One region of the Streptomyces sp. NPDC050743 genome, then DNA from elsewhere that is predicted to be linked to it. Evidence: riboswitches for the same ligand, from Rfam matches in the RefSeq annotation. Region 1 holds a riboswitch; the other holds the start of a gene.
The links. A riboswitch is a leader RNA that binds a small molecule or an ion and turns the genes downstream of it on or off. The one in region 1 is predicted to bind fluoride.
Positions count from the first base shown of each region.

Region 1 (4,789 bases):
CGTGCAGGCCGTCGGCGACCAGCGCGGCGGAGCCGATCTTGCGGCCGGTGCGGATGCGGAAGCGGGCCACCCATTCGTTGCCGATGAAGCCGGCCAGCGCGGCGAGGGCGACGGCCCACAGATGGCTGACGTCGCGAGGGTGCAGCAGGCGGTCGACGGCCTCGTAGGCGGCCAGCGCGGAGGAGGACGCGATGGTCAGCACGATGGCGATGCCGGCCAGGTCCTCGGCGCGGCCGTATCCGTAGGTGTAACGGCGGTTGGCGGCCCGGCGCCCGAGGGCGAACGCGATGCCGAGCGGTACGGCGGTGAGCGCGTCGGCCGCGTTGTGGATGGTGTCGCCCAGCAGCGCGACCGACCCGGACACCGCCACGATCATCGCCTGGACCACGGTGGTCGCCCCGAGGACGGCGAGCGACAGCCACAGCGTACGCATCCCCTCGCGGGAGGTCTCCATCGCGGAGTCGATCTTGTCCAGCGCCTCGTGGCTGTGCGGAGTGACCAGGTGAGCGAGCTGGTGGCGCACCTTCGGCCAACGCCCGCCTCCGTGCGGGCGGTCATGGCCGTGGACGTGACCGTGACCATCGTGGTGGTGCCCGTGCGGCTCGTGGGTGTGGGACTGCTCGTTCACGGTGCGCCTTTCGCGGACGACGGCGGGCGGGCGGCCGAAGGTGGACGCCGGTACTGCTGCCCCCTCATTATGTGCGTATGAACGCACGCATGCATCTATCAGGTGCACACCCCTCGCAACAGACAGACGAGGGCGAACGCCTCGCGGTCGCCGTGGAGGTACTCGGCCTGCTCGCCGACCGCACCCGGCTGGCTCTGCTGCGGCGGCTCGGCGAGGGGGAGGCCGACGTCACGACGTTGACCGGGGCGACCGACGCCACCCGGACGTCGGTCAGCCAGCATCTGGCCCGGCTGCGCCTGGCCGGGCTCGTGACCACCCGGAAGGAGGGGCGCCGGGTCGTGTACGCCCTGCGGCACGGACATCTGCGCCGCCTGGTCGACGAGGCGCTGAGCATCGCCGACCACCAGATCGGCCACCTGCCGCCGCACGACTGACACCCCGCCAGGAAGGCGCACCGGCCATGGAAGCCGAGGGCGCGGTCCGACGGCCGCCGGAGGGGCGGGGAGCGCTCAGGCTCCGGCCGCGGTCACCACCGCGTCCGTGGCGAAGCCGAGGAGCAGACCGAGGAGGACGCACCAGGTGGTGAGCGTCTTCAGGTTGGCCTTGCGGGCCACCGCGAGGAGTTCGATGACCACGTAGAGGATGGAGCCGGCGGCCAGACCCAGGAACGCGATGGAGAGCGTGTCGTTGACGAGGTGCTGACCGACGAGGGTGCCGAGGAAGGTGGGTCCGCCGCCGATCAGGCCGAGCCGGAAGAGGGCGGCCCAGGAGGGGCGTTCGCCCTCGGCGGCGAGCGGGGCGACGATGCCGAAGCCCTCGGTGGCGTTGTGCAGGCCGAAGCCGATGATGAGCAGCACGGCGAGGGAGAGTTCGCCCTTGGCGGCGGAGTTGCCGATGGCCAGGCCCTCGGCGAAGTTGTGCAGGCCGATGCCGGTCGCGATCATCAGGGCGAGGGAGGCCGCCTGGCTGCGGGCCTTCGGCGCCAGCTCCGTCGCCACGGCGGCGCCGGGACCGGCGGGACGCCCGGCGGCGGCTCGGCGGCGGGCGGTCCAGGCGTCGTAGTACACGAGTCCGGCGAGGCCGACCGCGAGTCCGGCGGCGAGGACGAGTCCGCCGGAGGCGACCGTCGCCCAGTGGTGGTCGCTCAGCGCTTCGTCGACCGGTTCCCAGGCGTGGGTGAGGACGTCCCAGACGAGGAAGACGAGGATGCCGATGGCGACGGCGTTCAGCCCGGCCCTGAGGCGGGGCGTCGGTGTGCGCAGCCGGCCGAGCGGGAGGCCGAGGTAGATGGTGAAGCCCGCGATGGCGCCGAGCAGGGCGATGTTGGCGCTGGACATGGGGAGAACTCCGGGTCGTGCTCTGGTGGCGGCCTGGTGGGGGCGGGCTGCCTGGGGACCACGTGAGCATAGGTTAGGTGAGCCTCACCTAAGGGTTTCCTGTGCAGCGCTTGGGTGAATCTTGACGGACCCGTTGCCGGTCTGTGTCCGCGCAACAGGGCGACTTCGGCGAGCCGTCGCCGCGCTCCGGGCCGGCCGACGGACGCGATCGCCTACGCGGCGGGTGTTCCGTGAGCCGTCAATCGAGGCATCCCGTGAGCCGCTCGTAGGCGTGATGGGCGTCGCTGACCAGATGCTCGGCCTCGGTGCGGGTGCCGCAGTAGGTGACCTGGCCGGCGGCCCGGCGCTGCAGGCGCGCCAGAACCGCGGCCCAGGCGTCGGCCTCCGCGTGCCAGCGGGGCAGGTCGTCGGTGTCGACGAGGTCGATGAAGGAAGGATCCTCGGCCACGCACAGCAGCACCGGGGCGGCGGGCGCGGACTGCGCACCGATGCGGTGCAGGACGCCCAGCGGCCAGGCGGGCACGGTGGTGCCGGCCAGGGCGGGTTCGGGCATCAGCACCAGGGCGTCCAGGGGCAGGCCGTCGTCGTCGAGGGTGTCGGGAACTCGTCCGTGTCCGACCGGCCAGCCCGTGGAGGTGAGGCGGCCGGAGGCGCCGTCGTCGGACGTGCGGATGGTGGAGGAAGCGGTGGCGTCGATGTCGACGGTGATCCGGGGCATGGCCCTGACCTCCTCGGACGTGAGCGTGGTCAGCGGGTAGAGGCCATCGGCACCGCGTCGGTGCGGTTGGCGGCGAGCCCCATCGCCGGATACCAGCAGTCTCCTGCCGGACGGCCGGGGCGGCAACAGAGCACCATCCGACGCGGCTGAGCGACAAGAGCGGCCTGTCGCTGCTCGACGGCGGTCGAGACCCTGCTCCCAGCGACCAACTCACCGGCCGCTGCGAGGAGATGACCGACCGCTTCCCGAACCGGTCCCACGGGAAGGGGCCCGCCGCGCCTTTGCCTCAGCGGCGATTCGTCCCGGTGACCAGCAGCAGCACCGCGGCCAGCACCTGGACGGCGACAACCACCGCGATCAGCACGGGGATCGAGTAGCCGTACAGGCCGCCCGTGAGCGCGCCGCCGGCCAGACTCGCCGCGCCGACCACGCCGGCGAACAGGCCGTACGCGGTCGCCCGCCGCCCGCTGGGCACCAGGTCCGCGACCGTCGCGCGCAGGGTCGACTCCTGGATGCCCAGGGCCGCGCCCCACACCAGCGACCCGGCCACCGCGACGGCGACCGTGTCGGTGAACGCCAGGGCCACCACGGCCGCCGTGAGAACGGGCAGGGCGATCAGCACGCGTGGGCCGTGCCGGTCGTACAGCCGGCCCGTGGCCAGCGCCGCGACCGCGTCCACGGCCATCGCCGCCGCGTACAGCACCGGCACCCACGCGGCGGACAGCAGATGGCGCTGGACCAGGTGGTAGGAGAGCACGCCGAAGGTGGCGAACCCGGTGGTGGTGGCCGCCGTGAACCCGGCGTAGGTCCAGAACGCCCTCGGCAGGCGCCCGTCCGGCCCGTGCGGTGTCGTGGGTGCCGCGGCCGTCACCTCGCGTTCGTAGGCTTCCGGGTCCGGCATCCGGGCCCGCAGCCGGAACAGAAGCAGCAGGACGGCGACGCCGGGGACGGCGAGCACACCGAGCGCGGGGCCGTAGTCGTTCCCGGTCAGCGCGAGCACCCCGGCCACCAGCAGCGGGCCGACGAGAGCGCCGATCTGGTCCATCGCCTCGTGGACGGCGAAGCCGCGGCCCCGCCCGGTGGCGGCGGTGGCGTGCGAGAGCAGCGTGTCCTTGGCGGGCGAGCGCACGGCCTTGCCGACCCGCTCGGCGATCACCAGCGTGCACGCGGCCCACAGCACCCCCGCGACACCCAGCAGCGGCACCGAGACGACCGTCAGGGCGTACCCGGCGATCGCCAGCCCCCAGAAACGGCGAGTACGGTCGGCCAGCGGACCCGAGACCAGCCGCAACCCCAGCGCCGCCGCCTCACCGGCGCCGGTGACCATGCCGACGACGAGGGCGGACGCTCCCAGCGAGGCGAGCAGCGGGCCGGTGACCGAGCGGGCGCCCTCGTACACGAAGTCCGCGAGCAGGCTGACCGTGCCGAACCAGACCACGAACCGCCACGGCCCCATCCCCGCCGACGGCTGGCCCGTCTCCCGCTTTTCGGACACCGGCTGATTCATGTCCACAGCGCCTCCGCGACGACATCCCGACGCACGCCGCGCCCAAGCCGGTCACCACGGTGGCGACGACATCGGCGGCGGCGAACAACCCGGCCCCATCCTCCGCCGAACGAGGCGTCTCGTACGACCCGGTGCCGAGGAGCGATTGCGGGCGAGCCGTTCGCATCGCAGGCCACGGACAGCCGTCTGGGGGCGGGAGTTGACCTTGCCCCTGGGGGCAGGGTTTACGCTGCGCGCAGCCGATCCGCCGATCATGGAGTCCGTGTGCCTGACATCAACGCCGTAGCTCTGCGTGGCGCCACCATCCACTACGACGACCTCGGGCCCTCGGCCGGGCTGCCGGTGCTTCTGATCCACGGGCACCCCTTCGACCGCACGCTGTGGACACCCCAGGCCGAGGCACTGGCCGAGGCGGGATACCGGGTCGTCACCCCCGACCTGCGGGGATACGGCCGCAGCAGCGTCACCCCCGGAAAGGTCTTCCTCTCCGACTTCGCCGACGACCTCGCCGCGCTCCTCGACCACCTGGGCATCGGACGAGCGGTGGTCGGCGGTGTGTCCATGGGCGGTCAGATCACCATGGAGTTCCAGCGCCGTCA
Region 1 is NZ_JBITGJ010000021.1:125,750-130,538, reverse strand. It holds gene ACIBJF_RS21805 (cation diffusion facilitator family transporter) at 1-628, opposite strand, end outside; gene ACIBJF_RS21800 (ArsR/SmtB family transcription factor) at 718-1,062, shown strand; gene ACIBJF_RS21795 (ZIP family metal transporter) at 1,138-1,965, opposite strand; gene ACIBJF_RS21790 (inorganic diphosphatase) at 2,204-2,683, opposite strand; fluoride riboswitch at 2,714-2,779, opposite strand; gene ACIBJF_RS21785 (MFS transporter) at 2,970-4,190, opposite strand; partial or broken gene ACIBJF_RS21780 (fluoride efflux transporter CrcB) at 4,187-4,338, opposite strand; gene ACIBJF_RS21775 (alpha/beta fold hydrolase) at 4,464-4,789, shown strand, end outside.

Region 2 (4,789 bases), on a different contig from region 1:
CATGAATCACCTCGCAGAAGGGTCCGGCACGTCCTTGCGTCCGGACGGAGAAGAAGCGCACAAGTAGATCTCGTGGAACTCCTCACGACCCAGGCCCGCCAGGTGAGCGGTCTCGGTCACGCTGAGGTGGTGCTGTCCCTCAAGCCGGGTGACGGCGTGAGCGATATGACGCGGAGTCTCGCGCCGGATGACGACTGGTTCGTTGGTGCGGTAGCCGAGCGCGGACAACTCGACCATGAGGGTGCGGTATTGCCATTCGCTGATCACGCCGAGGTCCACGGCCCGCCGGATGAGAGCGGCCATGGAGACCCCCCAGCGGGTTTTGAGATCCATGAGGCGGGCGACGTCGATGCCGGGCTTCAGCTCGCCCAGGATGACCTCGTGCGGCATGAGGAACTCGGCGGCGAACCGGTCGGCTTGGGTCTCCTGAGCGCGCCCCTCGCCCGGTTCGCGGTGCATGATCAGATGGCCCAGCTCGTGAGCGAGGCTGAAGCGCGAACGGTCACCAGGGGCACTGGAGTTGAGGAGCACCAGCGGCGCCCGGCCGTGCGGCCACTGGCTCACGGCGTCGAGTTCGCTGGTCCCCAGATCTCGGACTACAACCAGGGCGCCGGCGTCTTCGAGCAGCGCGACCAGGTCGTCGATGGGGCCGGCGGGAACGTTCCACTCTTCGCGTACCGTCTCCGCGGCGTCCGCGGGAGTGTCGAAGTCGTTGACCTCAATGGGCCTGAACCGGTGGGGACGACGAAGGGCTGCAGCCTGGGTCACCGCTTCGACCTGGAGGCGGGTGAGCGCCAGCGTCGCATGGATTCGGCGCAGCGCGGGGGCTCCCAACGAGGCCCGCTTGCGGTGGTGGATCAGCCCGATGCCCACCCCGGCCGTATCGGCAGCCTGGCACAGCATCTCGGGGGTGAAGTGAAGCGCGGCGGCGAACAGGAGCACCCGATCGGCCCGGACCGGGATCCGTCCGGCTTCGGCCCGGCTTACGTACCCCTGTGTGATGCGGCTGCCCTCCACGTGCGACATCCGCTCGGCAAGCTCGGACTGGGTCCACCCCCGAGAGTCGCGCGCCAGGGCGAGCATGGCGGGATCCGCCAGCAACTCCTTCTGATCACTCACGGTCCACCCCCATCCCTGGCGAGTCTCAACTCCAGCAAGGATACACGCTTTTATCCCTCAAAATATTCCGCGCATGATCCGCAGAGTGTCACGCCCTCAGGGATATCACGCGCCACTGACACTCCAACTACAAGCCTGTTGATCGTTGTTGGGTCGAGGTGAAGGACTCGCCTACACGATCCGCCCGAGACGGAGGTTCGCTCGGTGCGGTCCGAGACCGGCGGGTCCGCGCTGAGGACGAACAGCGCCGCGTCCATCGTCTTCAGCGCGGCCCGGGCCTGCTCGGTGTTGTGCTCGTGCACCGAGCCCGTGCCGGGGGTGTCGACCACTTCGATGCCCGCTGCCAGCTGTGGTGTGTCGAGGTGGACGACCACATCCTCCACACCCAGCCGGTTACCCGGGTTGGCGCGCTGCGTGACGAATCCGGGCAGGGCCTGAAGCGGATGCCACTTCCTGCGGCCGTCCCGGAACCGCACGCTCACCCCTTCCGGCGTTCCGGCCCGCACGGAGGTCGGCAAGGCGGTCACCGGCACCACGCCGGTGGGCAGCACCTGCCGCCCCAGCAACGCGTTGACCAGCGTGCTCTTGCCGCGCTTGGCCTCCCCGACCACCAGCACCCGGAACCGGTCCGCAGCCGGCTGTTCGCCCACTGCAGCCAGTACCCGCCGGTCTTCGGACGCCGAGATCCCGGCCGCTTCCAGCCGGGACGGGGCCGACCACAGACGCGTACCGGTTGAGGCCGATCCAGCGGAACAGGATGCGGTGAACGCCGTTCCGGAAGGCGATGAGGTCATCGTGGTCTCCAGCCGTCAGGCAGGGACCGTTGGCGAGCCGGTCGCGGCCCGCGGTTGGCGGTGAGCCCCTCCACCGTCCTCGTGACCTCCACGGTACGAAGCGGACCGGCAGGCCGCAAAGGAGTCCGTCCACCGGCTGGTTGCCGCGCCGGCCGCGCGCCAGGAGACTGCTGGTATCCGGCGATGGGGCTCGCCGCCAACCGCACCCCTGGGGTGCTGATGGCCTCTACCCGCTGACCATGCCCGCATTTGAGGAGGTCAGGCCCATGCCCCGGATCACCGTCGACATCGACTCCACCGCTTCGTCCACCATCCGCAAGCCCGGCGACGGCGCCTCCGGCTGCCTCAGCTCGGGCGGCTGGCCGGTCGGACACGGACGCGTCCCCGACACCCTCGACGCCGACGGGCTGCCCCTGGACGCCCTGGTGCTGATGCCCGAACCCGCCCTGGCCGGCGCCACCGTGCCGGCCTGGCCGCTGGGCGTCCTGCACCGCGCCGGCGCCGAGACCGCACCCGCTGCCCCGGTGCTGCTGTGCGTTGCCGAAGATCCTTCCTTCATCGACCTCGTGGACACCGACGACCTGCCCCGCTGGCACGCCGAAGGCGACGCCTGGGCCGCCGTCCTGGCACGCCTGCAACGCCAGGCTGCCAGCGAGGTAACCGACTGCGGCACTCGCGCCGAGGCTGAGCACCTGATCAGCGACGCTCATCACGCCTACGAGCGGCTCACGGGATGCCTCGAATGAGCGTGCGACGCCGACTCGCCCCGTGCAGTTCGGGAATTGCTGTCAACAGGTCTCGCTCACAGCTCGGCATTGCCGACAGCAGCCGCTCGGTAAGCCGAGCAGCCATCGGGCTCTTGGGCGCAGTCCTCCTGTCTCTAGCGACTCGACATGAACAGCCACTCGCTTTCTTCGACCGGTGCGCGGTCCTCCCGGCGCCGAGGACAGGTACGGGCAGATGTATGTGGGTGGCTGTGACGGCGCTGGGCTCGCGTCCGGTGGCATACACCGCGGTGGCCGCACGATGTTTGACTCGTGAGCCGACCGCTGCTCCCGTACTTGACCGCTGCTGGCCCCTGTTGGTTCTGGCGGCCGGCGACGCGGCGCGCACAGCCCTCTGCCGCGCCGTCAACCGACCCAGGCCACCGGCGGAGGAGTGGCTGTCGCACTGCCAGGGAGCAAGTTTTCCCTCCCGGCACACCGCGACGGCCCTGCTGGCGACCGGACTTGCAGCAGGGGCTGGGCCGGATACCGCCGGTGCCGTGGCCGCGCTCGTTGGCCTCAGCCGCGTGGCACTGCGCGTTCACTGGCCTTCGGACGTGGTCGGCGGTTGGCTGTTCGGCTACGGCTGGCTGGCCGCCTCGGAGATGGCGCGCCCGTGCGGCGGTTCAGAGTCGGTCCAGTGCGGAGGATGAGCCGTTGGCACCCCCGGGGGAAAGGGGTGCCAACGGCGCCTGGTGGGAGGCGGCGTCCTGGGGTGTCACGCCTCAGGCGGCTCGGCGCCGCGTCGACACGGTGCCCAGGGGGGTGGCCGATCCGGTCGTGGTAGTCGATCAGGGTGCGGGGGGAGTCCAGGGCGACCGCACCGACCAGGACCGGGGCGCCGTCGGGGCCGGGGCGGGTGTATCCCGCCACCATGCGCCGCTTGGCGAGGTCGCCGTCGAGGATGGCTCGAGCCGCTGCACGTGCGCCTGTACGGGATCGGTGACTGGTTGGCCCGGCAGGTGGAGCACCGTACCGGGAAGGCTGGCCGCCACGACGGTTCTCGGTCACGTCCAGCGTGGCGGCACGCCGAGAGCGTACGACCGGCGGCTCGCGACACGCTTCGGTCTCATGGGCATCTCCCGGCTGCGGCCGGCCGTGCCCCGGGGTACGGGCACGGCGGAGGCCGCCGCAGGGCATGTCGGGAGCGGGCGGTGTCGTGCGAATCGCGGCACCGGGTTCAGTTGGCGCGCAGGCGTGCCAGTGTCGCGTCGAGGTCGGCCTTGCGGGGCCGGTTGTAGGGGAGCTTGGCGAGCATGGCGGCCATGCCGCAGGTGTTGGTCACGGCGGAGAAGACCAGGCCGCCGGCGATGCCGGCGGACAGCAGCCGGAGGGCCGGGTGGACGAGCTCGCCCAGTGCCAGGCCGAGCAGGACGACCGAGCCGGCGGTGAGGCGGACCTGGCGTTCCATGCCCCAGGTCGCCTTCTTGCTTCCCTCGGGCCGGTGCAGGTCGTGGCCCTGGGCGGCCCAGGCGCCGGTGCCGCCGGCGAGTGTGGCGGTGTGGATGCCTGCGTCCGCGAGTTTGCGGCACGCGTTCTCGGAGCGGGCGCCGGAGGCGCAGACGACGAGGACCTCGCCGCGGTGGGCGGCGGTGCGGATGTCCGGCAGGGCCCGGTCGAGCTGGTCCAGGGGGATGTTCAGGGCGCCGGGTATGTGGCCGCCGGCGTACTCGCCGGGGGTACGGACGTCGATGACGGTGAGTTCCTGCAGGCGGCTGTGGGCCTGGCGGGGGTCGAGGGCGGTGGGGGTGGTCATGGCGGATGTCATCCTTGTGAGTCGTGGGTGCCCCGGGTACGGGAGCGCTTGTTTCCCGTGGGGTGTCGTCGAGGAGTGGTCGTGGAACTTGATCTGGCGGGTGCGGAGCTGCGGTCGGTGCTGAACCGGCTGCGCCGGGCGCAGGGTCAGATATCCGGAGTGATCCGGATGATCGAGGAGGGTCGCGACTGCGAGGAGGTCGTCACCCAGCTCGCGGCCGCATCGCGCGCCCTCGACCGAGCAGGATTCGCCGTGATCGCCACCGGTCTCCAGCGGTGCCTCGCGGACTCCGGCAGTGGTGACGGGTCCGGTGAGGATCGTGAACAGATGCGTGCCCGGCTGGAGAAGCTCTTCCT
Region 2 is NZ_JBITGJ010000004.1:6,028-10,816, forward strand. It holds gene ACIBJF_RS05945 (hypothetical protein) at 1-3, opposite strand, end outside; gene ACIBJF_RS05950 (helix-turn-helix domain-containing protein) at 7-1,119, opposite strand; gene ACIBJF_RS05955 (dynamin family protein) at 1,170-1,913, opposite strand; fluoride riboswitch at 2,084-2,149, shown strand; gene ACIBJF_RS05960 (inorganic diphosphatase) at 2,180-2,659, shown strand; gene ACIBJF_RS05965 (phosphatase PAP2 family protein) at 2,878-3,330, shown strand; partial or broken gene ACIBJF_RS05970 (6-phosphofructokinase) at 3,598-3,769, shown strand; gene ACIBJF_RS05975 (rhodanese-like domain-containing protein) at 3,858-4,433, opposite strand; gene ACIBJF_RS05980 (metal-sensitive transcriptional regulator) at 4,515-4,789, shown strand, end outside.
Region 2: it holds a riboswitch for fluoride, as region 1 does, so the genes downstream of both, ACIBJF_RS05960 (inorganic diphosphatase) here and ACIBJF_RS21790 (inorganic diphosphatase) in region 1, are expected to answer to the same signal.